4 regions of the Streptomyces akebiae genome follow, and region 3 is predicted to be linked to each of the others. Evidence: riboswitches for the same ligand, from Rfam matches in the RefSeq annotation. Region 3 holds a riboswitch; each other region holds the start of a gene.
What was found. Region 3 has a riboswitch for cyclic di-AMP ahead of K1J60_RS38205 (C40 family peptidase). Riboswitches for the same ligand answer to the same signal wherever they lie in the genome.

Region 1: it holds a riboswitch for cyclic di-AMP, as region 3 does, so the genes downstream of both, K1J60_RS17750 (LysM peptidoglycan-binding domain-containing protein) here and K1J60_RS38205 (C40 family peptidase) in region 3, are expected to answer to the same signal.
Region 2: it holds a riboswitch for cyclic di-AMP, as region 3 does, so the genes downstream of both, K1J60_RS26225 (LysM peptidoglycan-binding domain-containing protein) here and K1J60_RS38205 (C40 family peptidase) in region 3, are expected to answer to the same signal.
Region 4: it holds a riboswitch for cyclic di-AMP, as region 3 does, so the genes downstream of both, K1J60_RS05260 (M23 family metallopeptidase) here and K1J60_RS38205 (C40 family peptidase) in region 3, are expected to answer to the same signal.

What each region holds. Positions count from the first base shown of each region.
Region 1 covers NZ_CP080647.1:4,151,311-4,158,664, reverse strand. The annotation lists gene K1J60_RS17765 (carboxylate--amine ligase) at 1-371, shown strand, start outside; gene K1J60_RS17760 (NAD(P)-binding domain-containing protein) at 443-1,645, shown strand; gene K1J60_RS17755 (HAD family hydrolase) at 1,919-2,725, shown strand; gene K1J60_RS17750 (LysM peptidoglycan-binding domain-containing protein) at 2,782-3,534, opposite strand; cyclic di-AMP (ydaO/yuaA leader) riboswitch at 3,539-3,748, opposite strand; gene K1J60_RS17745 (polyprenyl synthetase family protein) at 4,321-5,331, shown strand; gene K1J60_RS17740 (LolA family protein) at 5,701-7,068, shown strand; gene K1J60_RS17735 (ABC transporter ATP-binding protein) at 7,174-7,354, shown strand, end outside.
Region 2 covers NZ_CP080647.1:6,068,697-6,076,050, reverse strand. The annotation lists gene K1J60_RS26235 (FtsB family cell division protein) at 1-469, opposite strand, end outside; gene eno (phosphopyruvate hydratase) at 601-1,881, opposite strand; gene K1J60_RS26225 (LysM peptidoglycan-binding domain-containing protein) at 2,338-3,027, opposite strand; cyclic di-AMP (ydaO/yuaA leader) riboswitch at 3,032-3,231, opposite strand; gene K1J60_RS26220 (LysM peptidoglycan-binding domain-containing protein) at 3,414-4,463, opposite strand; gene K1J60_RS26215 (cytochrome P450 family protein) at 4,683-5,993, opposite strand; gene K1J60_RS26210 (hypothetical protein) at 6,093-6,584, opposite strand; gene K1J60_RS26205 (nucleoside triphosphate pyrophosphohydrolase) at 6,586-7,354, opposite strand, start outside.
Region 3 covers NZ_CP080647.1:8,780,368-8,787,721, reverse strand. The annotation lists gene K1J60_RS38215 (ATP-dependent Clp protease proteolytic subunit) at 137-778, shown strand; gene K1J60_RS38210 (hypothetical protein) at 786-1,103, shown strand; cyclic di-AMP (ydaO/yuaA leader) riboswitch at 1,476-1,646, shown strand; gene K1J60_RS38205 (C40 family peptidase) at 1,650-2,123, shown strand; partial or broken gene K1J60_RS38200 (DUF6328 family protein) at 2,201-2,707, shown strand; gene K1J60_RS38195 (ATP-binding protein) at 2,816-3,274, opposite strand; gene K1J60_RS38190 (helix-turn-helix domain-containing protein) at 3,522-4,382, shown strand; gene K1J60_RS38185 (DUF397 domain-containing protein) at 4,392-4,616, shown strand; gene K1J60_RS38180 (8-amino-7-oxononanoate synthase) at 4,674-5,804, opposite strand; gene bioB (biotin synthase BioB) at 6,002-7,258, shown strand; gene K1J60_RS38170 (adenosylmethionine--8-amino-7-oxononanoate transaminase) at 7,251-7,354, shown strand, end outside.
Region 4 covers NZ_CP080647.1:1,180,392-1,187,745, reverse strand. The annotation lists gene K1J60_RS05270 (tyrosine-protein phosphatase) at 1-355, opposite strand, end outside; gene K1J60_RS05265 (alpha-galactosidase) at 614-2,689, shown strand; cyclic di-AMP (ydaO/yuaA leader) riboswitch at 2,992-3,150, shown strand; gene K1J60_RS05260 (M23 family metallopeptidase) at 3,155-4,162, shown strand; gene K1J60_RS05255 (DUF6250 domain-containing protein) at 4,443-5,174, shown strand; gene K1J60_RS05250 (SGNH/GDSL hydrolase family protein) at 5,294-6,079, shown strand; gene K1J60_RS05245 (TetR/AcrR family transcriptional regulator) at 6,212-6,811, opposite strand; gene K1J60_RS05240 (Glu/Leu/Phe/Val dehydrogenase dimerization domain-containing protein) at 6,899-7,354, opposite strand, start outside.

The sequences.
Region 1 (7,354 bases), 4.6 Mb from region 3:
ACAAGCTGCTGGACTTCAATCCGCGGATGGGCGCGCAGTTCCGGCTGTTCGAGAACGAGGCCGGGATCGACGTCGTACGCGCCATGCACCTCGATCTGACCGGGCGTCCGGTGCCGGAGGGGGAGCAACTCGCCGGACGTCGGTACATCGTGGAGAACATCGATCTGCCGGCCCTGCTCGCCTACCGGCGCAGCGGCTACACCACACCGCACGCGCCGCCGCGCGCGAGCGGGACCGAGCTGGCGTGGCTCGCGGGTGACGACCCGCTGCCGTTCCTCACGATGCTCGCGCGCTTCGTGCGACCGGGCGCGAAGCATCTCTACCAGCTGTGGCGGGCCAACCGCCTCGGCAACGCACACGTGCGCCCCTGAGCCCTGCCCACAGGGCCACCGGCACACGTGACCACACGAAGTAGGCATGAAGCGTCCTGGGGAGGGACTTCGTGATTCAACCGGTAGCAGTCATCGGTGCCGGGCCGTTCGGTCTGTCCACGGCCGCGCACCTTCGGGCGCACGGCATTCCGGTCCGTGTCTTCGGTGAACCCATGGTGAGCTGGCGGGACAACATGCCCGCCGGAATGCTGCTGAAGTCGACACCGGCGGCGTCGAGCATCGACGCCCCGCAGCAGGGCCACACGCTCGCCGACTACTGCGACGCGGCGGGGATCCGACGGCTGGTGACGGACGAGGACATCATCCCCGTCGAGACCTTCATCTCCTACGGCGAGTGGTTCCAGCAGCGGCTCGTGCCCGACCTGGAACGGGTCCGGGTGGTCTCGGTCGACCGGATCAAGAGTGGCGGCTTCGAACTGAAGCTGGACTCGGGGGAGTTGTTCGCGGCGCGGGCCGTCGTCGTGGCGAGCGGGTTGTTCGGGCTGGCGCACCTGCCGGCCGAGCTGGCGGGCGCGGCCGTCGACGGCCCCACCCCCATGGGGCCCGTCTCGCACAGCTCTCAGCACGCCGACCTGAGCCGGTTCAAGGACCGGGAACTGATCGTCGTGGGCGCGGGGCAGTCCGCCCTGGAGGCGGCGGTGCTGGCGGCCGAGGCCGGCGCGCGGGTGCGGGTCGTCGCGCGGGGGCGGGGGGCCGTGGCGTTCGGCGCGCCCCCGTGGAAGCAGCCGAGGATGCGCCCGGAGTCGCCGTTCGGGCGGGCCTGGTCGTTGTGGGCGCTCAGTTACTACCCGCAGCCGTACCGGTATCTGCCCGCGGCCGCCCGGCACCACCTCGTCCGCCGGGTGCTCGGGCCACTGGGTGCGTGGTGGCTGCGGGACCGGTTCGACGGGCGCGTGGAGGTGCGGGAGGTGGCCCGGGTCGTGCGGGCCGGCGTCATCGACGGACGCCCCCTGCTCGTGGTGCGCGAGCACGACGGCCGTACGTCGGAGTGGGGCGCCGATCACGTCATCGCCGCGACCGGGTACCGGGTGGACCTCGGGGCGATGGGGTTCCTCGGCCATGAGCTCCGTACGGAGCTGGGGGTGAGCCGGGGGACGCCGGTGCTGGGGGCGGGGTTCCGGTCGTCGATCCCGGGGCTGTACTTCACGGGGTTGCCCGCGGCGGCGTCGTACGGGCCGGTGATGCGGTTCGTGTGCGGGACGGAGTTCGCCTCGCCTCGGTTGGCTCGGCATCTTGCCGCGGCCCATGGGTGAGACGGGTCCGGGGTGAGCGCGGGTGGGGCGGTGCGTGGCGGGGCTGAGGCGGGTCGTTCGTGACGGGGTGCGGGTCATGCGTGGCTGGTCGCGCGGTTCCCCGTGCCCCTTTCATGGCCTGCGGCCGCTTCAAGGTGCGTGGGCCCCCTCGTCTCGCTGAACCCGCGTTCGGGCAAGGGGTGTTGACGTACGGGTGCCGTGGGGCGGTCGGGATGCCGGACGTCGTCCGGTTCGAGTCGAACCGATGGGGCGCGGCATCCGTATTCTCTGATCATGGCCGCTCCCACCGCATATTCACTCATCGCCACTGACCTGGACGGAACGCTCCTGCGCAGTGACGACACGCTCTCCGACCGGTCCCTCGCCGCGCTGGCGCGGGCCACGGAGGCCGGGGCCCAGCACCTCGTGGTGACGGGACGGCCGGCACCGAGAGTGCGCCCCCTCTTCGACGACCTCGGCAGCAGGGGGCTCGCGGTGTGCGGACAGGGCGCGCAGTTGTACGACCCCGGCGCGGACCGACTGCTCTGGTCGGTCACCCTGGACAGGGAACTCGCCGAGACCGCGCTCGGCAAGATCGAGGCGGAGGTCGGTCAGGTGTACGCGGCGGTCGACCAGGACGGCGTCGACGGCCTCACCCTGATCGAGCCCGGCTACCTCATGCCGCACCCCACACTGCCCGCGGTGCGGGTGCCGCGCCGCGACGACCTGTGGTGCGAGCCGATCAGCAAGGTGCTGCTGCGCCATCCCTATCTGTCGGACGACGAGTTGGCCTCGGCGGCGCGGATGGCGGTCGGTTCGCTGGCGACGGTCACCATGTCGGGGCCCGGCACCGTCGAACTCCAGCCGTGCGGCATCACCAAGGCGACGGGCCTCGCGCTGGCCGCCGACCATCTCGGTCTGTCCCCGGACGAGACCATCGCCTTCGGTGACATGCCCAACGACATCCCGATGTTCGACTGGGCCGCGCACGGCGTCGCCATGGCCAACGCCCACCCCGAACTCAAGGCCGTCGCCGACGAGGTGACCCTCTCCAACGAGGACGACGGGATCGCGGTCGTGCTGGACCGGCTGTTCGGCTGAACAAACGTTCCCCTGGGCCCGCCGGCCCAGGGGAACGAGTGCGGAGTGGGTGGGGCTCAGTACGGGCCGAACACGTTGTCGATCGAGCCGTACCGGTCGGCGGCGTAGTTGCAGGCCGCCGTGATGTTCGCGACCGGGTCGTACGGGTCGTACGGGGTGCCGGACACGTGGTACGCGGCGAACGTCGGGTCGATGACCTGGAGGAGGCCCTTCGACGGGGTGCCCGCGGCCGCGTTGGAGTCCCAGTTGTTGATCGCCAGCGGGTTGCCCGAGGACTCGCGCATGATGTTGCGGTGGATCCCGTTGTATGTCCCGGGAATTCCCTTTTGCGCCATGATGTCCAGCGACTCGCGGATCCAGCCGTCGAGGTTGTTCGGGTACGTCTTGACCGACGCCTGCGTGGCCGTGGTGGTCTTCGAGGCCGTCGACGACTTCTTCGCCGTGGCCGCCTTCGTCCCGTTCACCTTCAGCTTCAGGCCCGGGCGGATCAGGGCCGGGTTGTCGCCGACGGCGGCGCGGTTGTCCTTGTAGAGCCGCTGCCAGCCGCCCTTGACGCCGTGCTTCCGGGCGATGGAGGAGAGCGTGTCGCCGGAGACCACGGTGTAGGTCGCGGACTTGGGCTGCGCCACGGCGGGGGCGGACTGCGGGGCCGACTGGACGGAGCCGACGGCCTGGGCCGGGGTGGCGGCGCTCGCGGTCGTGGCGACCGTGAGCGGGAGGGCCAGGGCGGCCCCGCCCGTTCCGGCGGCGAGCACGCCACGGGTGAACGCGTTGCTTCTGGGACGGCGGTGTTTGCCTCGTGCGGGCATGGCGGATTCCTCTCCGTCGCCTGCGAGGTGAGCTGTCGGGTTCGGGCTGGAGATGCCCGGCCACGTGCGTCGCCTGGGCGGTCGCTGTGCGTGTCGCGTCCGCTGGGCGTACTGCGCGTGGCTTCACCCCTAGTCGGTCCGATGGGGGAAATGCCGGACCGGCGCTTACCTGGGTCCCCCGCTCCTGCCGTGCGTGGATGAGTGGTCAATGGGTGGGGAGTCCGGGCGGCGGCAGGATTCGGCGGTCCGTCCGGACGGGGTGTGAACGTATGCGAGAGCACACGATCGGAACAAGTCCCGGTTTGGCCGGTAGGTCTAGTTGACCTTGACTTTGGTGTGATTCGGCGGCAATTTCCGATGCGTGTTCCGGGGTCAACTTGCCTACCGCAAAGGGAAAGTCGACCTGGCGCCGGAAGGTTGCCCCGCCCGGGGCGGGTGACTCAACTCACGGGAGGAGTCGGGTGAAGTGCTCGCTATGCGGCAAATCGGTCAACTCGGACCAGGTGTTTGGGGACGCCTTCGGGGGTGTACCGGGGACCTCCGGGGGTCCGCGGGGTCCTCCGACGGCGGGGCCGGGGCCGGGGCGGGGGCCGGGGCGGGCCTCGCGCGGGTGCCGTACGCGCGTCGACCCGTGGGCGCTCGTGGTGATCGAAAGGTGACCGGATACGCTGACTCGGGTGATGGCAGCGACAGATCGACAAACTGTGTCATCGACCGTGAGAGCGACCCAGACCGACCGTGTGACCGTGTGACCGTCAGTAGACGTCAGCAGACAGGAGAACCCTCGTGACCGTCGTCGAGCCATTTGGGCTGAGCGCGCGGGACCAGGCTCTCGAAGCCGATGTCCAGGCCGGAATGGCGGCCGTCGAAGAGGGTCTGCTGGAGGCGACCAAGAGCGAGGTCCCCTTCATCCAGGAGGCCGCCCAGCATCTGCTGCGCGCGGGCGGCAAGCGGTTCCGCCCGCTGCTGGTGATGCTCGCGGCGCAGTTCGGCGACCCGTACGCGCCGGGTGTCGTGCCCTCGGCGGTCGTGGTCGAGCTGACCCATCTGGCCACGCTGTACCACGACGACGTGATGGACGAGGCCGAGGTGCGCCGGGGCGTGCCGAGCGCCAACGCCCGCTGGGACAACTCGCTCGCCGTCCTCACCGGCGACTTCCTCTTCGCCCGCGCCTCCCACGTCCTCGCCGATCTCGGCCCCGACGCCGTCCGCATCCAGGCCGAGGCCTTCGAACGGCTGGTCACCGGACAGATCCTGGAGACCGCCGGGCCGCGCGACGGACGCGACCCGATCGAGCACTACCTCGACGTGCTGGGCGGCAAGACCGGGTCGCTGGTCGCGGTCGCCGGACGGCTCGGCGCACTGATGGCCGGGGCCGACGAGACCGTGGTCGACGTGCTGACCCAGTACGGGGAGCGGCTCGGTGTCGCCTTCCAACTCGCCGACGACGTCCTCGACATCGCCTCCGACTCGCACGAGTCGGGCAAGACCCCCGGCACGGACCTCCGCGAGGGTGTGCCGACCATGCCGGTGCTGCGGCTGCGCGAGCGGGCGGGCCGACTGGGTCTGGCGGACGACATCGCCCTGTGTGAGCTGCTCGACTCCGACCTCACCGACGACGCCCGCCACGCCGAGGCCCTGGCCCGGCTCCGCGTCCACCCCGCCCTGGAGCAGGCCCGCCGCGACACCATCCGCTACGCGGAGGAGGCCCGCGCCGTGCTGGCCCCCCTGCCGGAGTGCGACGCGAAGGCGGCGCTGGTGGAGCTGTGCGACGCCGTGGTGCACCGCGCCGGCTAGTCACCCGGACCGGGTTCCCTCTGAGGCCAGCCCTCTGAGGCCAGCAGCCCTCTTGGGCCAGCCCTCTGAGGCGAGCCCCCGGATGCTGCCGCCTTCCAGGAGTGGGCGTCGGCGTCCCCTAGGGGTCCCTTAGGGGGCGCGATCCTGCCCGTCGGCGTCGTCCCCCACGGGCTGTGGGGAGGTGCCGCCCCGTCATGTCATCCCTGACGGGTCGCCATGTCATCCCGTAGCAGTACGTGGAGTTGAGTCCCGAGTCTGACGATTCCCTCCGGCCGATTTGGTCAGATGGGTATCACCACTCCTCACCGATTCGGGTGAGAATGGCGGCTCCGAGTAGACGCCGCCGCCGACGACGGAGGTAAGGCACACATGGCACCGTACGAAACCGACGACAGCGCCCGGTCCGGCGACGCGGCCGCGCTCGCGGCCGAGGCCGAGGAGGCGCGCTCGGCACGGCGACGCAAGGCCGCGCGGTACGTCGTCCCGGTCACCGTGCTGGGCGTGGCGGCCGCGACCATCGGGCTCGTCCCGGCCTTCGCCGGCTCCGGTGACCCCGATCTGCCGAAGATCAGCGCGCAGGAACTCATCGAGAAGATCGCCGCTTCGGACGTGCAGCAGGTGTCCGGCACGGTGAAGATCACCACGGATCTGGGCCTGCCCGACCTGGGCGGCCTGGCGGACAGCCTGGGATCGCAGGCCGCGCCCGGCGGCGACGGCGGTTCCTCCGCGGACCCCTCCTCCAAGCTTCTCGAACTCGCCTCCGGCACCCACACGTTGCGGATCGCCGCCGACGGCCCCGACAAGCAGAAGCTGTCGCTGCTGGACGAGGCGGCCGAGTACAGCGTCATCCACAACGGCGACGACCTGTGGGCGTACGACAGCGCCTCGAACGAGGTCTACCACGCGACCGGCGCGGGCCCGGAGGGCGAGGGGAAGGAAGGCCCGGACAAGGGCGGCAAGGGCGCCCCGGACACCGCCGAGGACGTGCCCGCCACGCCTCAGCAGCTCGCCGAGGAGGCTCTGAAGGCCGTCGACGACACCACGTCCGTGGTCGTCGACGGCACCGCGCAGGTCGCCGGGCGCGACGCGTACAAGCTGGTCGTCAAGCCCAAGCAGTCCGGTTCCACGGTCGGGGCGATCTCCATCGCCGTCGACGCGAAGACGGGCCTGCCGCTGAAGTTCACGCTCACCCCGGCGAGCGGCGGCGCGGCCGTCGTGGACGCGGGCTTCACGAAGGTCGACTTCGGCAAGCCGAGCGCGTCGACGTTCGACTTCACCCCGCCGAAGGGCGCGAAGGTCACCGAGGCCGACGAGGTCGAGAAGGCGGGCGGCCACGCGTCCGGGTCCGGCGACTCCGTGTTCGAGGGGCCCGGCAAGAACGGTGAGTTCAAGGACGGTGAGTTCAAGGGCCGTGAGTCCAAGGACGGCAAGGGCTCCGAGGCGGAGTTCGCGAGCGGGCTCGACGGGCTGAAGACCATCGGCAAGGGCTGGAGCACCATCGCCGTGTTCGACGGCGGGTCCGAGGCCGGCATGCCCACCGGTGGCGGCGACTCGTCCGGCGACGCCCGGGTCGACGGGTTCCTGAACTCCCTCGGCGACCAGGTCAAGGGCGAGTTCGGCTCGGGTACGGTCTTCAAGACCCGGCTGATCAACGTCCTCTTCACCGACGACGGCACCGTGTACGCGGGCGCGGTCACCAAGGACGCCCTGGTGAAGGCGGCCGACGCGGCGAAGTAGTGTCGCCCGGCCGGCGGGCCGGGACGGCGAAGCAGCGATGCCCGGCCGGTGGGCCGGGACGGCGAGCCTGCCGTCCCGGCCCACCGGCCGTACCCGAGGGGAGCCATGAGCGACGCAGCCATCCACACCCAGGGGCTGACCAAGACCTTCCGCGGCGGACAGGTGGCCGTGGACCATCTGGAACTCACGGTTCCCGGCGGCAGCGTCTTCGGCTTCCTCGGCCCGAACGGCTCGGGCAAGACCACCACCATCCGCATGCTGATGGGTCTGATCGAGCCGACCTCGG
Region 2 (7,354 bases), 2.7 Mb from region 3:
CGTCGGCCTTGTCGACCCCGTCCCAGACATTGGTGTACCAGGGGCGGTCGGCCGCCCCCTGTGTCGTACGGGACTGCTTCGCCGCGTCCGGGTCGATCATCGTGTAACCGGTCTCGCCCGGCATCACATAGTGCAGCCGCTCCCGGATGCGCTGCTCGGCGTACGCGTCGTCCTGCCAGCGCGCCTTGAGGTCACGCAACTCCTCGACCCGCTCTCGCGCCTCCTCGCGCTGCCGCTGCATGTCGGCGATCTCGGCGCGCTGGGAGACGTACTGCCTTATGGGATAGGCGAGCGCCACGATCATCGAGCAGAGGACGAGGGCGAGGAGCGCGGCCCGGCCGGTCAGCCGGGAACGGCGGGCCTGGCGCTTGGTCTGGGAGCGGTAGACCCGGGCGGCCGTCTGCTCACCGAGCACCTTCAGCCGCGTCGCGGTGGAGAAACGGTCCCGGTCCCGGTCCTTCACGGCCATGTCCCGCTTCCCCTTCCGCTTCTGCCTTCTCCCACGCGCACGCGCGTACGTCCCCGCACACGGTACGGGACCGGTACGGGGACGTACGTACGACTGGCTCAGGCTTGGCCCTCAACGGGTCAGCCGACGGCTCAGCCCTTGAAGCGCGGGAAGGCGCTGCGGCCGGCGTAGACCGCGGCGTCGTCGAGGATCTCCTCGATGCGCAGCAGCTGGTTGTACTTGGCGACGCGGTCCGAGCGGGCCGGGGCGCCGGTCTTGATCTGGCCGCAGTTCACGGCGACGGCGAGGTCGGCGATGGTGACGTCCTCGGTCTCGCCGGAGCGGTGGGACATCATGCACTTGAAGCCGTTGCGCTGGGCCAGCTCGACGGCGTCCAGGGTCTCGGTCAGCGAACCGATCTGGTTGACCTTGACGAGCAGGGCGTTGGCGGAGCCCTCCTCGATGCCGCGGGCGAGGCGCTCGGGGTTGGTGACGAAGAGGTCGTCGCCGACGATCTGGACCTTGTCGCCCAGCTTCTCGGTGATGGTGTTCCAGCCGGCCCAGTCGTCCTCGAACAGCGGGTCCTCGATGGAGACGAGCGGGTACGACGCGACGAGGTCGGCGTAGTACTCCGTCATCTCGGCGGCGGAGCGCTCCTTGCCCTCGAAGGTGTAGACGCCGTCCTTGTAGAACTCGGAGGCGGCGACGTCCAGCGCGAGGGCGATCTGCTCGCCGGGGGTGTAACCGGCCTCCTTGATGGCCTCGAGGATGAGGTCGAGGGCGGCGCGGTTGGACTCCAGGTTCGGGGCGAAGCCGCCCTCGTCGCCGAGGCCGGTGGACAGGCCCTTGGTCTTCAGCACCTTCTTGAGGGTGTGGTAGACCTCGGCGCCCCAGCGCAGGGCCTCGGAGAAGGACTCCGCGCCGATGGGGGCGATCATGAACTCCTGGATGTCCACGTTGGAGTCGGCGTGCGAGCCGCCGTTCAGGATGTTCATCATCGGAACGGGCAGCAGGTGCGCGTTCGGGCCGCCCAGGTAGCGGAAGAGCGGGAGGTCGCTGGCCTCGGAGGCGGCGTGGGCGACGGCGAGGGAGACGCCGAGGATGGCGTTGGCGCCGAGGGAGCCCTTGTTGTCGGTGGCGTCCAGGTCGAACATCGCCTGGTCGATCAGGCGCTGCTCGGTGGCGTCGTAGCCGACGAGCTCCGGGCCGATCTGCTCGATCACGGCGAGGACGGCCTTCTCGACGCCCTTGCCGAGGTAGCGGTTGGGGTCGCCGTCACGGAGCTCGATGGCTTCGAAGGCACCGGTGGAGGCGCCGGACGGAACGGCGGCACGACCCGTGCTGCCGTCGTCGAGGCCGACCTCGACCTCGACGGTGGGGTTGCCTCGCGAGTCGAGGATTTCCCGGGCTACGACGACGTCGATGGACGGCACGAGCATCTCCTTCATGGGATGTGACGCGGAACTGCGGGGCCCGCGGGCCCTGCGACTAGAGCCTAACCGCCCCGGGCTCGTCGGCAGCCGACCGACCGTCCCGTGGACAGACAGACCGTACCCATTGTTTCAGGCCGGAACAAAGGGGGGTGGGCCGGAAAGTGAACAGAAAGGCGGAGCGGCGCGGAAACGGCCGGGCCCGGGCGGGGCGACCGGGCATGAAAAAACCCCGCCCCGGTGCGTACGGGGGAATGCGCACCGGGGCGGGGAGCCCGTGGGGACGGGGGGACGGCCCTCACGAGGTCTTCACTATGGAGGACACGGATGTGAGCGGGCTGTGGTTCAGCCGGGAAGCGGCCCGAATTCTCGGCCCGGCCGAACCGGCCCCGCCTGCCCGGCCGTGGGGGACGGCCGTGGGGGCGGCAGGCGTGTGGCGACCGTCGCCGACGCCGCGGGTCAGCTCAGGTGGAGCTGCTGGCCCGGGTAGATGAAGTCGGCGTCGTCGATGATGTCCTTGTTCAGCTCGAAGAGCTTCTCCCAGCCACCCTTGACGTTCTTCTTCGCGGCGATGCCACTGAGGGTGTCGCCGGTGACGACCTTGTACTCGCCGTCGCCCTTCTTGACCTTCTTGCCGGTCGGGGTCTCGACGGTGGCGCGCTCGGAGGAGCGGGAGGCGCGGGTGTCCTCGGTGCTCTTCTTGGTGCTCTGCTGCGAGGAGCCGGAGTCCGAGGAGCCGGAGGAGGCGGCGGCGCCGTCGTACGAGGCGCCGGACAGGCCCTTGCCGCAGACCGGCCAGGCACCCTTGCCCTGGCCCGCGAGGACCTTCTCGGCGATCGCGATCTGCTGGGCCTTGGTCGCCTGGTCGGCGGTGGAGGCGTACTGCGTGCCGCCGTAGCCGGCCCAGGTGGAGGCGGAGAACTGCAGGCCGCCGTAGTAGCCGTTGCCGGTGTTTATGGACCAGTTGCCGCCGGACTCGCACTGGGCGACGGCGTCCCACTCGGAGGCGGTGGCGGCGGAGGCGCTGCCGGCGGCCATCAGCGGGGCGGCGATGGCGGCGGCGCCGGTGACACCGGCGACGGCGATGGCGCGAGCAGACCGATGAAGAACGGCCGGACGACGGTGCTTGCCCTTGCTGGAAAACAGCATGGAGAGATCCCCTCACCGACGCCTGCGAGGTGAGCTGTCGGGTTCGGGCCGGTTGAGTTGCCCGGCCGCGCACGCTCGCCTCTCGGCTCACGTCGCGCGGCTTCACCCCGAGCCGGTTCCGGACGTACGCCCCCGAAGGGCCGCAACCACCGGACCCGGCACTTACCTTGGGTCCCCCGCTCCTGCCTACGGCGCTTGACGCGACGACTGTTCCTTGCGGCCGTTGGCAGGATTCGGCGTACCGACCGCAGGGGCCCGCTGTGGCGAGCGGTCACGACCGTAAACACGTGATTGCCCGGATTTCAAAGACGATCAGGGGGTCTGTGATTCATCTCCCACCTAGATCAAAACGGGCATTCAGGGGCGAACAGTGACCTGAACTGTCGCTACTTTTCGCCCGTTTCGGCACCGACTTCGAGGGTCTGACCGGGAAGGATGAGGTCCGGGTCGGTTCCTACCGTGCCCTCGTTCTCGGCGTACAGCTCGCGCCACCCACCGGTCAGGTCCAGCGAGTTCGCGATCCGCGTCAGACTGTCGCCCGCGCGGACGGTGTAGGCGCCGTCCGCGGCCTCCCGCGCCGCGTCGCCACCGCGGGAGGCGTGACGGCCGGAGGGGGTGGAGTCGGCGGCGCGCGAGCCGTCGGTCACGTCCGCGCCGACCTCCGCGCCGGAGGCGCTCTCGTCGGCACTGGCGCCGCGATGGCGACCGGTGCCGCCTTCACCCTCGTCAGCCGAAGAGCCATCACTCTGTTCCGACTTGTCCGCTTTTGAACCCTCGGAGGCCGTGGAGCCGTCCGAGTCACCCGAGTCGGCGTCGGCGCCCGTACCGGTCCTGGCCTTGGTGGACCCTTCGAAGGCGTCGGAGGTCGAGTCGCCCGAGGCGTCGGAGTCGGTGGAGTCGGCGGACTTTGCCGAGTCGGCCCCGTCGACCTTGCCGGAAGAACCGGATGGATCCGAAGAACTAGACGAACCCGATGTACCGGACGAATCGGATGAACCAGACGGGTCATCCGAATCCGTCGAGTCGCCCGCGACGCCCGTGTCCACGTCGGCGGAACCCGAGTCACCGCCGAGGTTGTGGAGCAGACCGCAGGTGGCCCAGACACCGACGCCCTGGTCGGCGAGCACCTTCTCGGCGACGGCTATCTGCTGCGAACGACTGGCCTGATCGGCGCTGGTCGCGTAGTCGAGGCCGCCGTACTTCTCCCAGTTCGCCTGGGTGAGCTGGAGGCCGCCGTAGCGTCCGTTCCCGGTGTCCGCGCTCCAGAAGCCGCCGCTCTCGCACTCCGCCACCTGGTCCCAGGTGGTTCCGCTGGCCGCGCTCGCGCCGGTGGCGCCGAGCAGGGGGATCGCGATGGCCGAGCCGGTCACTCCGGCCGCGACGAGGAGGGCGGGAGCCTGACGGGGGCGACGGTGTCGACCGTTCCCGGAGAGCATGCGGTTGCCTTTCACGCGACAGCGGTGACCGGTGCGAAGGGTGTGGGGTGACCCCTTCGCACTGACGTGTGAACGTAGCGGGAGTCGATCAGTTGTCACAAGTCAATGCAGCGCAGATCACGTGAAGATCACAGACTTGAGGGAGTGTCACTTTCCGTCGCGGAATGGGGTAGTGCTACGGGCTGCCCGGGTACTACTACGTACCGCTTACGAACCGCGTCACGAACCGCTCCCGGACCGCCCTTGCGGGGTGAATTCCACCGGAAGCGTGCGCAACCCCCGCATGATGAGCCCTCCGCGCCACCTCAGATCGGCTGGATCCACCGCGAGTCGGAGGTCGGGGAGACGGGTGAGGAGAGTCGCGAGCGCGGTCTGGCCTTCGAGGCGGGCCAGCGGGGCGCCGAGACAGTAGTGGATGCCGTGGCCGTAGCCGAGGTGCTGGTTGTCACGGCGGGAGAGGTCGAGGGTGTCGGGGTCCCGGAAGCGGGCCGGGTCGCGGTCGGCCGCCGCGAGGACGACGAGGACGGGGTCGCCCGGGGCGATGTCCTGCCCGCCGACGGTGAGGGGCCGGGTCGCGAAGCGCCAGGTGGCGAGTTCCACGGGGCCGTCGTAGCGCAGGAGTTCCTCGACGCCGGTTTCGAGCAGTGCCCTCTCCCCGGCGGCGAGGGAGGCCTGGAGGCGGGTGCGCTGCTCGGGGTGCGTGAGCAGGGCGTAGGTGCCGTTCCCGATGAGGTTGACGGTCGTCTCGAAGCCGGCGAAGAGCAGGATGAACGCCATCGCCGCGGCCTCGTTCTCGGTGAGGTGCTCGCCGTGGTCGGAGGCGCGGATGAGCCCTGAGATGAGGTCCTCGCCGGGGGCGGGGTGCTCGGTGAGGCCTTCCCGTTTGCGGTGGATGAGGTCGGCGAGATAGCCGCGCATCTTCTTGACCGACCGCGCGACACCGCCCCTCGGGCCGCCGCCGTGCCGGATCATCATGCCCGCCCAGTCCCGGAAGTCGTCCTGGTCCTCACGGGGGACGCCGAGCAGGTCGCAGATGGCGTAGATGGGCAGGGGAAAGGCGAAGTCGTGGATGAGATCGGCTTCGCCCGTCTCCGCGAAACGTCCGATGAGCTGATCGGTCAACTCCTGCACCCGGGGGGCGAATTCGGCGACCCTGCGGGGCGTGAACGCCTTCGAGACCAGACGGCGCAGCCGTGTGTGGTCCGGCGGATCGATGTTGAGCAGATGCGTCATCAACTCGGCCTTGCGCTCACCGGGGATGCCGGTCTTCCCCTTGGCGTGGGCGGGCTCGTCGTGGTGCGCGGGGTTCTTCGAGAGACGCGCGTCGGCGAGGGCCTGCTTGGCATCGTCGTAGCGGGTGACCAGCCAGGCCTCCACACCGCTGGGCAGCCGGGTGCGGTGCACCGGGGCGTGCTCCCGGAGCCAGGCGTACGCCGGGTAGGGGTCGGTGGCGAACTCCCAGGTGAACAGCTCGGGCGCGGGAGGTCCCGTGGGGGTGCCGGTGGGGGTGGGTGCGGGCTGGTTGGTCACGCGTCGACGGTATCGGGCGGACGGGAGGCCTCCGTCGCGGCCGGGGCCTGCTCCGTCAGTCCGCCTCCACTGATCTCGCCTCCACTGATGTCGGCGTGCTCAGTCACGCGGCACGCGGACGCGGTCGAGCACGGGGTCGTACCCGAGCACCGGGCGGTCGTACGCGCCTTCCGGGCACATCACGACCGGTTTGGCGAGGTGACGGCCGAGGCGGCGCAGGAAGTCACAGAACGCGTCGAGCCGGTCCTGGCCCTGGATCTCCCGCAGGTCGATGTCGAAGTCGATCTCCTCGTCCGAGAGGAACCGGAAGATCGCCAGCATGTCCTCCGCCGGCCAGACCCTCAGCTGAGGGCATTCGGCGTCGCGCGGTCGTGCGAGGACGTGTGCGGCGCTCGGTACGGCGCGGGGTGTCGTCCCTTCGATGTACTCGTGCTTCCAGTCGCTCTCCGCGACGAGGTCGAGCAGCGCCTGCCAGTGCTCCGTCGCGGTGTCCGGGACGTACAGGTCCGGCAGGGTGCCCATCAGTTCGGGATCGAAGCTCTCCGCGACCTCGTCCCACATCAGGTCGGGAGTGCTGTCGCTCCTGGTCATGTCAGCCCTCGTCCAGGCCCTCCGCGGCTCGGATCGCGTCGCGGTAGGCGCGGGCCGCCGCTCTCAGGGCCGCTTCGGGGTCGGTGCCCTCGGCTTCGGCCCGGGCGGCGAGGGTGAGGAGCTCGTAGCCGATGTCCTGGCCCTGGGGCAGCGGGACGGCCAGGTCGGCGGTGCGGACGCGGGAAGAGAGTTTGGCGGCCAGGGCCAGGCCGGGCTGACCCAGGGGGATGCCGTCGGTCACGGACTCCCGGCGTTTTTCTATGGCCTTCGTGCGGAGCCAGTGCGCCTTGACCTCCTCCGGGGTGGTGGCCGTCTCGTCGCCGAAGACGTGGGGGTGGCGGTGGATGAGCTTGGTGACGATGCCGGCGGCGACGTCGTCGATGGAGAAGGGGGTGTCGGGGTCGTCCTCGGCGATGCGGGCGTGGAAGACGACCTGGAGGAGGACGTCGCCCAGTTCCTCGCGGAGTTCGTCGCGGTCGCCCTCCTCGATGGCCTCGACGAGTTCGTACGCCTCCTCGATGCCGTACTTGGCGAGGCCCTTGTGGGTCTGCTGGGAGGACCACGGGCATTCGGCGCGGATGCGGTCCATGACCTGGACGAGGTCGAGCAGGCGCGCGCCGGGGAGGTCGTACGAGGCGGGGAGCAGCTCCAGGGACGGCATCCGGACGCGGCCCGAGCCGGCGAGGCGGGCGAGGCCGTCGGTGAGGCGGGGTTCGCCGTCGGCCGTGGCCACCACGACCACCGTGCGGTCGCCGGCGCAGGCGTCGACC
Region 3 (7,354 bases):
CGCCGGACCGAACCGCTCACACGATCCCTGCGGAACCGGCTCCCCGCGCGGATTTTCGCTTTCGGCCGATCCTCCCCTCCCCGCATACGTACGTCCTGTACATTTTTGACAGAGTCGATCAGAGGAGGCGTGTCCCATGCCCGCGAACCGACCGTCGGCCCGCCAGGTGCTGCCCGGGTTCACCGAGCGCACCACTGCGGGTCACCGAACGATGGATCCGTACTCGAAGTTGCTGGAAGAACGGATCGTGTTCCTCGGGACGCAGATCGACGACACGTCGGCGAACGACGTGATGGCGCAGTTCATGCACCTCGAGCACCAGTCGCCGGACCGCGACATCTCGCTGTACATCAACTCGCCCGGCGGCTCGTTCAGCGCGATGACGGCGATCTACGACACCATCCGCTTCGTCACCTGCGACGTGGAGACCATCTGCCTGGGGCAGGCGGGTTCGGCCGCCGCGGTGCTGCTCGCGGCGGGCACGCCGGGCAAGCGGTTCGTGCTTCCGGGGGCGCGTGTACTGATCCACCAGCCGGCGGTGGCCGAACGGATCGAGGGACAGGCCGACGATCTGGCGATCCAGGCCCAGGAACTGACGCGCAATCGCCGCAGGCTGGAGGAGATGCTCGTCCGGCACACGGGCCGGAGCCCGGAGCGGATCAGCGCCGACATCGAGCGGGACACGTTCCTCGACGCGGAGGCGGCGGTGGAGTACGGCCTGGCCGATCGGGTGATCCCGAGCCACAGGACCACGCGCACGCTCCCCGGCGCGAGGTGAGCCGTCGATGCTCCCACCCGAACTGCCGCCGTTGCCCGCGCTCACGCGCGCCGAGGCCGAGCTGATCGACCGTTACCTGGACGTGGTCGATCTGCTCGGCCGGATCAATCCGGCCCGACCGGGCGATACGTACCGCGGGTTGCGCGCGGCGCAGGCTCTCGTCGCCAAGGCGACCGCTCTGCGCGACGCGCTCGAGCTGATGCACAGGCGCGGGGAGAACGAGGTGCACGCCCCGACGCTCGCGCGAGCCCTGCGGGTCCTGGACGGCGAGCGACGGGCGGGCCGGGTGGCGCTGCCGCCGGAGCCCGAGGACTCGCCGGCCTGAACCGATCCCGGGGCGCTCGCCGTACTACTGACGGGGCGTCCGGTCCAGGCTTCGTGCCGTCCGGACGGCCTACCGCGATCGACCTATCGGCCCATACGTCGTGAGGACCTGTGAAGTTGCGCAACATGGCTGGCACGAGGCCGGAACGCATCATTCCGGTGCTGGTGCGGACGTCCTCGACCGCCTGGACACACCAGCCGAAAATGCTCTGTCCACCCGAACGGGCGAGTGGTGAGTAAGACCACAAATCCGTGGTTCCGTTGGGATTTTCGGACGTCCGTGCGTCAAGATCCCTTCCTGACGACAAGCCCCCGCCGCAGCGGCGGGGCGATCCGGGTGGACGCCGAGTCCTGCCGCCGCCCGGATGACCGGTCGACAGGAGTGCATCGGCAGGAGTGGAGGACCCAAGCACGACGGGTCGCCGGAACGGTCAAGCCATGACCGCGCCGAGCAGCCCTTGGGGTGAAGCCGCGTCAGCGGCCGGGCAACTTCGCCAGCCCGAATCCGACAGGTCATCCTTCACAGGCGGCTGACGAAGGGTTGCGCATGACTGCGCTGAATCGTGTCCCGTCGCTGTTGACCCGGGCCGGCACGGCCTCGGCTCTGACCATCGCCGCTGTCAGCGGCAGCATCGTGGTCCCGGGCGTCGCAGCCGACGCCGAGGCCGCCACGGTGGCGTCGAAGGCACTCAAGGTCGCGGCTTCCAAGAAGGGCTCCCCTTACAAGTACGGCGCCACGGGCCCGAGCAGGTTCGACTGCTCAGGGCTGACGCTCTACTCGTTCAAGAAGGCGGGCAAGAAGCTGCCCCGTACTGCTCAGCAGCAGTACAACAAGACGAAGCACATCTCCGCGAGCAGCCGCAAGCTCGGAGACCTGGTCTTCTTCCACTCGGGCTCGAACGTCTACCACGTCGGTATCTACGCGGGGAAGGGAAAGATCTGGCACTCGCCGAAGACGGGTGACGTCGTCCGACTGCAGAAGCTCTGGACGAAGAACGTCTGGTACGGCCGGGTCCGCTGACCCACCGTCGGGGGCGGCTGAGTTCTCCGCCGCCCCCGGCAGGCGTGCGACCGGCGGTTTTGGATACACGTTCGACCATGGCCGACGAACGCACCCGTCCCGCACGCAACGAGACCCCCCTCGAACGCGCCGACCGCAATTTCTCCGAGCTGCTCCAGGAGTTGCGCGTCACCCAGACCGGGGTACAGATCCTCTTCGCGTTCCTGTTGACGTTGGCCTTCACACCGCGCTTCCCCGACCTGGACTCCGTCCAGCGCGCCACATACGTCGTCACCCTGCTGCTCGCGGTCCTCGCGGCGACGCTCTTCACCGCCCCGGCCGCCCTGCACCGCTCGCTCTTCCAGCAGAACGCCAAGCCCGTCATCGTCCAGGTCTCGTCCCGGCTGGCCACCGCGGGATTGATCGTGCTGATGCCGGCCTTCACCGGATCCGTCCTGCTCGTCGTGGACGTGACGCTCGGCCGGAAGGCCGGGATCGCCGCCGGGGCCGGCACCTTCCTCATCTGCCTGCTCCTGTGGGCCGTGCTCCCGAAACTGGTGGGCCGCCTCTCCGACCGCGACGACTCGACGACACGGGAACGGCCACGAACACCGGCGCAGACCGCGGACACACGGCCACGAACGCAACCGCAACCACGTCCACGTCCACGCCCACGCCCACGCCCACGCCCACGCCCACGGACGAGGATCTCGTCAGGTTTCCTGCGGACCGCCCGCGCTGACCGGCTGCGCGGGAACCGTCCACGGCAGTTCGATCGCTACGGTCTTACCGCCCTCCCGGGTGGGTCTGACGCTGAGCCTGCCGCCGCACTCGGCGGTCAGCCAGCGGATGATGACCATGCCCCGGCCGTTGTCCTGCTGGACGGCGGCCGGCAGCCGTTTCGGGAAGCGTGGATGGCTGTCGGTGACACCGATGCGCAGCTGCTCGTCCCGGTCGAGGGCGATGTCCACGGTGAAGGTGGGCGACTGACCGAGGGTGTGCTGGACGGCGTTGGTGGCGAGTTCGGACACGATCAGGCGCACGGTGTCCGCGATGTCGGTGTCGCCCGGCAGGCCCCATTCGGCGAGCACGTCGGCGACGTAGTTCCGGGCCGTGGACACCGAGGCGGGATCGCTCGGCAGAGTGACGGATGCTTCCAGGTGATCTGCCATGGCGAGGCGTCCCTTTCCCACGGGACCGGTGTCCGACAGGGAGCGGATGGTTCGACTACGGTCCCGGACTGGTGCTTCGCGCCAGACTGCCACTACCTGGGCTGTCACGGGTGGCGATCCACCAAGATATGCATATATCTGTCGCTCGAAGCGGTGAACTGTCCGACGGCCGAGCGTATTCGGATGGGGTTGTCGTCCATCCTCTGTCGTCACCCCGACTTCGCGCGCCGGGCGGAAGGAGAATCCCATGCAGTACGGTCCGGCGGTGCGCCGCCGCAAGCTCGGTGCCGAGTTGCGTGTCCTGCGCACCCGTTCCGCGCTCACCAGTATCGAGGCGGCCCATCGCGTGGGCTGGCACCAGTCCAAGGTGAGCCGGATCGAGACGGGCGCCAGCGGGGTGAAGCCTGCGGACGTACGCAAGCTCCTGGACGCGTACGGGGTCGACGACACCGAATTACGGGAGCTGCTCCTGGCGTTGGCGGGCTCCGAGGACGGCGGCGGGCGGCACAACTGGTGGCACGCGTACCGGGGCGTACTGCCGCCGACGTACCGGGACTTCATCAGCCTGGAGTCGCAGGCCGGGGGGATGCGGACGCTGGAGACCTCGGTGGTGCCGGGTCTGCTGCAGATTCCCGAGTACGCGCGGGCGGTGACACGGGCCGCGGTGGAGGGGCTGGAAGACGACAAACTCGACGCGCTCGTGGAGGTGCGGCTGGCGCGGCAGGAAGTGCTGCGGGGGAACCCGCCGCTGAAGCTGAGCGCCGTGCTCGACGAGGGCGTTCTCCGACGTGAGGTGGGCGGGCCCGAGATCATGGCCCGGCAGCTGGGCCGGCTGGTCGAGGCGGCCCGCCTTCCCCAGGTGCGACTGCAGGTGCTCCCGTTCACTGCCGGGGCGCACATCGGCGTCACGGGCCCTTTCGTAATTTTCTCATTTCGGAGCACATCCGATCTGGACGTGGTTGTTCTCGACCACTTGACGAGTAGCCTCTACCTCGAACGGAAAGAAGACCTCAAGGCGTATGTCGAGGCCTTCAACGCCCTTCAGATCCACGCCCTTTCGCCCGAGGACTCGTTGGATTACATCGCCGGGCTAGCCGCCGGCGCGTAAGGAGGCACCATGTCCGCACTGCCTCGGAACGTACCCACCAGTACCGAACTACGCGGAGTGCGATGGCTGCGCAGCAGTCGCAGCACGGGAATGAACAACTGCGTGGAGACGGCCCGTCCCGCGTCCGGCCGCTGGGCCGGCCTGGTGGCCGTACGCGATTCGAAGAACACGGCGGGGCCCGCCCTGCTGTTCGAACCCGACGCCTGGGAGGGATTCATCACCACGCTGCGGTGACCACCACCGACAGCGTTCGTACTTCCGCTTACGGCGACGCCCGGCCCTGACGCCGACTCACGGTCGTGTATCGCCGATGATCCCCACGGCCCGGTCGATCTGCCCCCGCGTGAGATCCGCGCGGGCGGTCAGCCGCAGCCTGGAAACGCCGTCGGGCACGGACGGTGGGCGGAAACAGCCGACGGCGAGACCCGCCGCACGGCAGTCCGCCGCCCACCGCACCGCCTGATCCGGTGACGGCGCGCGTACGGACACCACGGCGGCGTCGGGCCGCACCGCTTCATGGCCCGACGCCGTCAGCCGTGTGTGCAGTTCCCGCGCCACCTCCCGGGCCCGTGCGGCGCGCTCCGGCTCACGGCGCAGCAGCCGGAGCGCGGCGAGTGCCGCGCCGGCGGCCGCCGGGGCGAGGCCCGTGTCGAAGATGAACGTCCGGGCCGCGTTGACCAGGTGGTCGATGACCTTCGCGGGGCCGAGCACCGCACCGCCCTGGCTGCCCAGCGACTTCGACAGCGTGACCGTCACGACCACGTCGGGGTCGCCCGCGAGCCCCGCCGCGTACGGCGCGCCCCGGCCGCCGTCGCCGAGGACCCCGAGCCCGTGTGCGTCGTCCACCACGAGCCCGGCGCCGAACGCACGGCAGGCGGCGGCGAGGGAGGCCAGGGGGGCGGCGTCGCCGTCCACGGAGAACACCGTGTCCGAGACGGCGACGGCAGGCACCCCACCGCCCGTGGCCAGCGCCTTGCGGACCGCCTCCGGATCGGCGTGCGCCACGACCTGGGTGGTGCCCCGGGCCAGCCGGCAGCCGTCGATGAGGGAGGCGTGGTTGCCGGCGTCCGAGACGATCAGGGAGCCGTGCGGGGCGAGCGCGGTGACGGCGGCGAGGTTGGCCGCGTAGCCGGAGGAGAAGACGAGGGCGGCCTCGAAGCCGCAGAAGTCGGCGAGTTCACGCTCCAGCTCGCCGTGCAGCTCGGTGGTGCCGGTGACGAGACGGGAGCCGGTGGCGCCGCCGCCCCACCGGCGCGCGGCCTCGGCAGCGCCCTCGGTGATCTCGGGGTGCCGGGCCAGACCCAGGTAGTCGTTGCTCGCGAGGTCGAGGAGCGGCGAGTCGGCGGGACGGGGGCGCAGGGTCCGTACGAGACCGGCCCGGCGGCGCGCCGAGGCCTGCTCGTCGATCCAGCCGAACGCCATGGGTCCTCCGGGGTGGTGTGGGCAGCCTCCGGCGCCGGGCTGTCGTGGACGGCACGGCTGGGGCTTTTGTAGGCAGTGCACAGACACTAACGGGCCGACCAGCCGCCCACGATGTGGCAATACCCACACGTCGATCCCACTCTGTTGTCCGAACTCTCCTTGGCCGGGAGCGGTCCCGTAGGACAGGATCGGCTCTCATGGACCTGCTGAACACGCTGGTGGACAAGGGGCTCCGGCGCGAGCCGCTGAGCCGTGCCGAGGCGCTCGCCGTCCTCGGCACCTCCGACGACGAGCTGTTGGACGTGGTGGCCGCGGCCGGGAAGGTGCGCCTGCACTGGTTCGGGCGCCGGGTGAAACTGAACTATCTGGTCAACCTCAAGTCCGGACTGTGTCCCGAGGACTGTTCCTACTGCTCGCAGCGGCTCGGCTCGACCGCCGGCATCCTGAAGTACACCTGGCTCAAGCCTCACGAGGCCTCCGAGGCAGCCGCGGCCGGGCTCGCCGGGGGCGCCAAGCGGGTCTGTCTGGTGGCGTCCGGGCGTGGCCCGACCGACCGGGACGTCGACCGGGTCTCCGACACCATCAAGGCGATCAAGGACCAGAACGAGGGCGTCGAGGTGTGCGCCTGCCTCGGTCTGCTCTCCGACGGTCAGGCCGAACGCCTGCGCGAGGCGGGCGCGGACGCCTACAACCACAACCTGAACACGTCCGAGGCGACGTACGGCGAGATCACCACGACGCACACGTACGCCGACCGGGTGGACACGGTGCGCAAGGCGCACGCGGCGGGTCTGTCGGCCTGCTCGGGTCTGATCGCGGGCATGGGCGAGAGCGACGAGGACCTGGTCGACGTGGTCTTCTCGCTGCGCGAACTGGACCCGGACTCCGTTCCGGTGAACTTCCTGATCCCGTTCGAGGGCACCCCGCTCGCCAAGGAGTGGAACCTGACCCCGCAGCGCTGTCTGCGGATCCTGGCGATGGTGCGGTTCGTCTGTCCCGACAGCGAGGTGCGGATCGCGGGCGGCCGGGAGGTCCATCTCCGCTCGATGCAGCCGCTCGCCCTGCACCTGGCCAACTCGATCTTCCTCGGCGACTACCTCACCAGCGAGGGCCAGGCGGGCAAGGCCGACCTGGAGATGATCGCGGACGCCGGCTTCGAGGTGGAGGGCACCGACCAGGTGACGCTCCCGGAGCACCGGGCGACCGTGGCCGCCGGCGGGGGCTGTGGGTCCGGGGAGAGCGCGGGGTGCGGATCGCACGCCGGGGGCGGCTGCGGGTCGCACGAGGACGAAGGAGCGGGCGCGGGCGCGGGGTGCGGCTCGCACGCGGGGGGCGGTGTGTGCGGTTCCGCCGCCCAGGCCCCCGCTGCCGCGACGCCGGCCGGTGAGGCCCGTACGGATCTGGTGGCGGTACGCCGCCGGGGCGCCGGAACCGACCTCGCGCCCAATGCCTGAGCCGACCGGCCTGAGCGTGCCCGAGCTGGTGGAACTCGACCGGCGGCATGTGTGGCACCCCTACGGGCCCATGCCGGGCCGGCAGGAACCGCTCGT
Region 4 (7,354 bases), 7.6 Mb from region 3:
TGCCGTCGTCCAGCAGTGCGCGCAGCTGGTCCAGGTCGCCGTCGCGGACCAGCTTCCAGAACTCGGCGCCGTCCGCCGGGTCGCTCAGCGGCAGGTTCACGTTGAGGACGCCGGGCAGCTCGACGTCCGGGCCCTCCAGCTTCTGGTCGGCCGCGTTGCGGAAGTCGAAGATCGTGTGCAGGCCCAGGGAGGCCAGGAACGCGGCGTCCTCGTCGGTCGCGTGGGCCAGGTGGCCGCTGCGGAACAGCACCCCGTGACGCACCCGCCGGCCGTCCACGGTCGGCAGACCGCCCACATCGCGGAAATTGCGCACTCCGGTCAGCTCGGGTTCGGTCGACGGGATCTGCTGCGTCACTGGGGCTCCCCTCCCATCCGGCCGTCCGCGCCGAGCGCCGACGGGCGCGCCCTCGACGTCGAGGGCGCGCACTCGACCATACGACATGCGTGCGTACCCCAATGAGTTGTCCACAGCCGGGTCCAGGGCACCGGAGTGGTTGTCCACAGGCCGCTCCGCCGATGCGTCGGCGGTTGTCCACAGGCGCCGTCGAGCGCCCGCCGCGACCTGCGATGATGTTGAAGCCCGATCGCACCTGTTCGAATCTGTGGGGGCTTGATGTTGGAAATCGGAGCAGACGGCCGGACCTGGCTTCTCACCGGGTCCAGGAGCAGCTATGCCCTGCGGCTCACCGAGAACGACGAGCTGCTGCACCTGCACTGGGGTCCCCGGATCGCCCTCGCCGACGCCGAGGAGCTGGCCGTACGGCAGCAGCTGCCGTACTGGCCGTTCGAGGCCCCGGTCGACGGACATGAGGAGTACCCCGTCGAGGGCGGACCCCGCTTCACCCGACCGGCACTGTCCGTGCGCACGGACGAGCGGCGCGGCACCGAGTGGACCTTCCGGACGTACGAGGCCGACGGCGACGAGCTGCGGCTGCGGTTCACCGACGACGGACTCGGGATCACCCTGCACTACCGGATGCGCGACGACGTGGTCGAGCGCTGGGTGACTCTCGTCAACGACGGCCCGGCGGCGGAGCTGCTGCGGGCAGACTCGGCGACCTGGACGCTGCCGCCGCGCGCGGAGGAGAACTGGCGCCTCTCCCAGCTGCACGGGCGCTGGGCGGCCGAGTCCCGGCTCGTACGCGCCGACCTCACCTACGGCGAGAAGGTCATCGGCAGTCGGCGCGGGCACACCGGGCACCAGCACCTGCCCTGGGTCGCCCTCGACACCGACGCCACCGAGGAGCGCGGCGAGGTCTACGGCTGCGCCCTGGGCTGGTCGGGCTCCTGGCGGATCGCGGTGGCCCAACTTCCGGACGCGCGCGTGCAGATCACCGGCGGCGCCGGATACGACGAGTCCGGACTCCTGAGGCTGGAGACCGGGGAGACCTTCACCACGCCCGTCTTCGCCGGCCTGTGGAACGACGGAGGCTTCGGCGGGGCGAGCCGCGCCTGGCACGCGTACCAGCGGGCGTATGTCATCCCGGACGCGGACCAGGACCGGCCGGTGCTCTTCAACTCCTGGGAAGCCACCGAGTTCGACATCTCCGAGGAACAGCAGGGGGCCCTCGCGCGGCGGGCGGCGGCCATGGGGGTCGAGCTGTTCGTGGTGGACGACGGCTGGTTCGGGGCGCGGACGAGCGACCGGGCAGGCCTCGGCGACTGGACGCCGAATCCGGACCGCTTCCCGAAGGGGCTGCGGCCGCTCGCCGACCAGGTGCACGCCCTCGGGATGCAGTTCGGTATCTGGGTCGAGCCGGAAATGGTCAATCCGGACAGTGAGCTGTACCGGGCGCATCCTGAATGGGCACAGTTCCAACCGGGGCGAAAGCGGACGGAACTGCGTAATCAGCTCGTACTCAATCTCGCGCGCGAGGACGTCCAGGAATACCTCTGGGAACGGCTCGACACCCTCCTGTCCAGCGCGCCGATCGACTATGTGAAGTGGGACTTCAACCGCTGCTTCACCGACGCGGGCTGGCCCGGTGAGCCCTATCCGCAGAAGCTGTGGGTCGAGCACGTGCACGCCTTCTACGCACTGCTGGACCGGTTGCGGGCCGCGCACCCGGGGGTGGCCTTCGAGTCGTGCTCGGGCGGCGGCGGCCGGATCGACCTCGGCGTCATGGCGCGGACGGACCAGGTGTGGACCTCCGACAACACCGATCCTCTCGACCGGCTCGCCATCCAGCACGGCTTCACCCAGATCCATCCGGCCCGGACCATGGCCGCGTGGGTCACCGACAGCCCGAACAACCAGCTCAACGGGCGGGTCAGCTCGCTGCGGTTCCGGTTCGTCAGTGCCATGGCGGGTGTGCTCGGGGTCGGCGGTGACCTCGCCGAGTGGAGTGAGGAGGAGCTGGCCGAGGCCCGGGAGTGGGTGCAGCTGTACAAGGAGATCCGGCCGGTCGTGCAGCGCGGTGACCTGTATCGGCTGCGTCCTCCCGCAGGGGGGCTGAGTGCCGTGCAGTACGTCCACGGTGACGAGGTCGTCGTCCTCGCCTGGCTCCAGGCGCAGCACTACGGTGAGCCGCTCGCCCCGCTCCGGCTGCGCGGGCTGGATCCGACGGGGACGTACGAGTGCCGCGAAACGGGCGAAACGTACCGGGGTGCCGTGCTGGCGCATCACGGATTGCGGACGGGGCTGCGTGGTGACTTCGATGCGACAGTTATCCGCCTTCGGCGCACTTGAGCGATCTGTCCGAAATGCAGCTGTAATTCCAACAAGGCCTGGAATAAAGCCTACTGAGTCGTAGGTGCGTGAGCAGCGTCATATTCGTGACGTTCCGTTGCCGTCATGTCCACGTAATTCGTATGGATTTCCAGGGAGGTTGGAATGCGCCCAAGACCTGTCTATTACGGAGCGTGATGGTGAATTGAAGTAAGGATCAGGGAGGAAGACGCACAGGAAGTCCCAATGGTTGTACCTGTGGGCACAAGTCGCTTACGTTCGGCGTCAATCCGGACGGACGCCCAATCCTGCCGCCGACCGGAGCCGCGTACCGACCCGATCCACGGCAGGAGCGGGGGACCCACAGGAATCACCGCCTGTTCCGGTCTCCGGAACGGCTAGGGGTACAGCCGTGCGCAAGCACGGCCGGACATCTCCAGTCCGCACCCGACAGCTCACCTCGCAGGCGACGGAGAGGAATTCGCCATGCCCGCGAAGGGTAAGCACCGCCGTCCGAAGTCCCAGCGCTTCACTCGCTCGATCGCCGCCGCCGGGACCGGTGGCGCGGCGCTCGCGCTGCCGCTGATCGGTGCCGCCGGCGCCCACGCCGCGACCCCGGCGGCCGCCGTTTCCGGTGTCTCCGAGAAGACGGCCACGATCACCCCCGAGAAGGCCGCGGCCGAGGCGGGCGCTCGGTTGGAGCAGGCCGAGAAGGCCGCGCAGGCGGAGAAGACCACCACCAAGAAGGCGGCGACTAAGACCTACTCGGTGAAGGTCGGCGACTACCTCGCGAAGATCGCGGACGAGCAGGATGTCGAGGGTGGCTGGAAGCGGCTGTACTCGGACAACCGTGAGGCGATCGGCTCCGATCCCTCCCTCATCCACCCGGGGCTGAAGCTGTCGATCGGTGAGCGGGCCGCGTCGAGCGAGACGTCACGCTCGTCGTCGAAGCCGCAACTGTCGCAGTCCTCGAAGTCCACCGAGTCCTCCAAGTCGTCGAAGTCCTCCGGTTCCGCGAAGCAGGAGTCGAAGGACACCCAGGCGTCGACCTCCACGGCGAGCGGCCAGTCCTCGACGACCGGCAGCTCCGGCTTCAGCCGGCCCATCCAGGGCGCGACCGTCGGTACCGCGTACAAGACCGCCGGCAGCATGTGGTCCAGCGGCTACCACACGGGCGTCGACTTCGTGGCCCCGACCGGGACCAGCCTCAAGGCCGTGGGCGCGGGCACCGTCGTCTCCGCCGGCTGGGGCGGCGCGTACGGCAACCAGGTGGTCATCAAGCTCGCCGACGGCTACTACGCCCAGTACGCCCACCTGTCCTCGATCTCCGTCTCCGCGGGTCAGTCCGTCAGCGGCGGCCAGCAGATAGGCCTCTCGGGCGCGACCGGCAACGTCACCGGGCCGCACCTCCACTTCGAGATCCGCACCACCCCCAACTACGGTGCGGACATCGACCCTCTGGCCTACCTCCGCTCGAAGGGCGTCGGCATCTGACCCACGCCGCCGCACCCGTCGAAGGCCGGACCCCGTGACTCGGGGTCCGGCCTTCGACGTTCCCGGATAGCAGGCGGGGTCGCGCACCAACAGGGGGCAGGGGCAGGGGCCGCGATCGGGCGTGGCGACTCCGTGGTCACCGCATTGCGGTTGTGCGGCATGGCTGATCGACGTCTCGACAGTGGCCGGGGTGTGCGGTCAGAGTGATCTCCACAAGCGCTTTCTACGATGTCGTGTCGGCACGGGGACAGAACCGGCACGGGGACAGAAGGGGTGTCGTATGACCACCCGTAGAGCTTTCGGAGCACTCGCCGCCGGTGCCGCCCTCGCGGCCGTCGCTCCGGCGGGGACCGCGTCCGCCCACACGTCGCGGGGCCGTGGCCGGCTGATCGCCGCCGACGACTTCCGGCACGGACTCGGGCGGTGGGCCGTGGAGTTGGAGCGGGGCGGTACGGTCACGGCCTCGCGCGGTGTGCTGGAGGTCGACGTACCGGCCGGGGCCACGCTCTGGTTCAAGCGCAGGCTGCGAGGGCCGTACGCCGTCGAGTACACGGCCACGCCGGTCTCCGCGGGCGGGGTCAACGACCGGGTGTCCGATCTGAACAACTTCTGGAACGCCGTCGACGTGCGATCGCCCGACGATCTCTTCGCCACTCCACGAGGGGGCGCGCTCGCCGAGTACGACCATCTGAAGACGTACTACGTCGGGTACGGGGCCAACACCAATACGACGACGCGGTTGCGGCGCTATGTGGGTGAGGCGGGGGTGCGGCCGCTGATCTACGACTACACCGAGCCGCTGCTCGTCGCGAACGAGCCGCATCGCGTGCGGATCGTCTCGGACGGGTCGAGGGTCCGGTGGTGGAACAACGGACGGCTCGTGTTCGACTACCGCGATCCCGAGCCGTACACGAGTGGGCATTTCGCCTTCCGGACCACCTGGAGCCACTTCCGGATCGAGGACTTCCGTGTGTGGGGGCCCCACCGACGCGACGTGGGTATTCCGGGTTGACCAACACTTGACACGTGGTCTATCTCACCGTCCGTCAAGTGCTTATTACGGTCGCGTAGGTCACATCCGAAGGTGAATCATGGCCCGATGTGGCAGACGATTCGAATGGCAGCAGAGCAATGATCGGGTCGTACGTGGCGCTGGGGGACAGCTTCACCGAGGGCGTCGGCGACCCCGGGCCCGACGGGCGGTTCGTCGGCTGGGCCGACCGGTTCGCGGTGCTTCTCGCGGACCGGTTGCCCGAGGGCGACTTCGACTACACCAACCTGGCCGTGCGGGGGAAACTCCTCGACCAGATCGTGGAGGACCAGGTGCCGAGGGCGCTGGAGCTCGCCCCCGATCTGATCTCCTTCTGCGCGGGCGGCAACGACATCATCCGGCCGGGCACCGACCCCGACGAGGTCGCGGAGCGGTTCGAGCGGGCGGTGGTCAGGCTCACCTCGGCCGTCGGCACGGTCATGGTGACCACCGGGTTCGACACCCGCGACGTGCCGGTGCTGAAGCATCTGCGGGGCAAGATCGCCACGTACAACCTGCATGTACGGGCCATCGCCGACCGGTACGGATGCCCCGTGCTGGACCTGTGGTCTCTGAAGACGGTGCAGGATCGTCGGGCCTGGGACCTGGACCGGCTGCATCTCTCGCCGGAGGGGCACACACGGGTCGCCCTGCGGGCCGGGCAGGTGCTGGGGGTCGACGTTCCGGCCGATCCCGATCAGCCGTGGCCGCCGTTGCCGCCGCGCGGGACGCTGGAGATGCGGCGGGACAACATCACCTGGGCGCGGGAGTATCTCGTGCCGTGGATCGGTCGGCGGCTGCGGGGGGAGTCCTCCGGGGACCATGTGTCGGCCAAGGGACAGCTGTCGCCGGACGACATCAGGTTGCGGATCGAATCCGTCGCCTGAGGCCCGCGACGGGCGCGTTCTCGTCGTGCGCGTCGTCGCCGTGCGCGTGCTGCTCCGTGGGCGGCGTCGGTCCGTCGTGGTCGCGAGCGCGGTTCCCCGCGCCCCCTTTCGGGCGCGGGGTCTTGTCGCGTTTCAGCGGTCGGCGCGCGTCAACGATGCGGGATCCAGGCCCAGTTCATGGGCCAGGGCCCTGTCGGCCCAGTCCTGGGCCCGGGTGCGGGAGACGGCTCCGTCGTAGGTCGTCATCTGCACGGCCAGGCCGTCCAGGAGTGCGGTGAGGCGGAGGGCGGACGCCGTGGGGTCCGGGCAGTGGAACTCGTCGGCGGCCACGCCGGCTTCGATGACCTCGGTGAGGGCGGCCTTCCACTGGCGGTCCAGGTCGCGGGTGACCTCGCGCAGGGCGGGGTCGCGGAGGGACACGGCCCAACCCTCGATCCAGAGCCGCCAGCCCTTGGCCTGGCCGGTGGGGGCGTACCAACGGACGGCCGCCCGGAGGCGGCGCAGGGCCGTGGTGCGGCGGCCCAGGAGCTTGCGGAGATGGGCCAGGTCGTCCTCGGCGGCGTGGCGGAAGGCCTCGGCCACCAGTCTCTCCTTGGTGGAGAAGTGGTAGAGCACCAGGGCGTTGCTCACACCGAGGACGGCGGCCACGTCGGCGATCCGTACGGCCGCGACGCCCCGCTCCTCGATCTGCTCGATGGCGGCCCGGAGCAGCTCCGCTCGCCGCTCGGCCACGCTCAACCGCACCCTGCCCACGTGGCAACCCTACCCAGGCCCCGCGCGGCGCCGCAGGCTTCGAGCCACCTCGGCGGGGCCGGGGCGTCAGCGGTGCCAGCCGAAGCGGTCCGTGATAGCCGGCAGGCGGTCGGCGGCGATGGCGTGGGCGGCGGCGCGGGGCGTGGTGCCGTCGGCCTCGGCGCGGGTCAGCATCAGGTCGACGAGGGCGCGCATGGAACGCCGGGTGTGGGCGAACGCCTCGTCGGCGGTGGGGCCGATGTCACCGAACAGGGTCCACCACCACCAGGCGTTCGTACCGGAGTTGACCACGACGTCGGGCAGGACGGTGACGCCGCGGGAGGTGAGCGTTTCCTCGGCCTCCGGCAGGACGGGCATGTTGGCCGCCTCGACGATCAGAGGCGCCGTGACGAGGTGGTGGTTGGTGGTGTCGATCGCGTAGGAGACGGCCGCGGGGACGAGCACGTCGGCCTCGGCGGCCAGCCAGGCGTCGGCGGAGGTCTCGTGGTCCGTGGGCCGGAGCGCGGTGCGGTCGATCGTGCC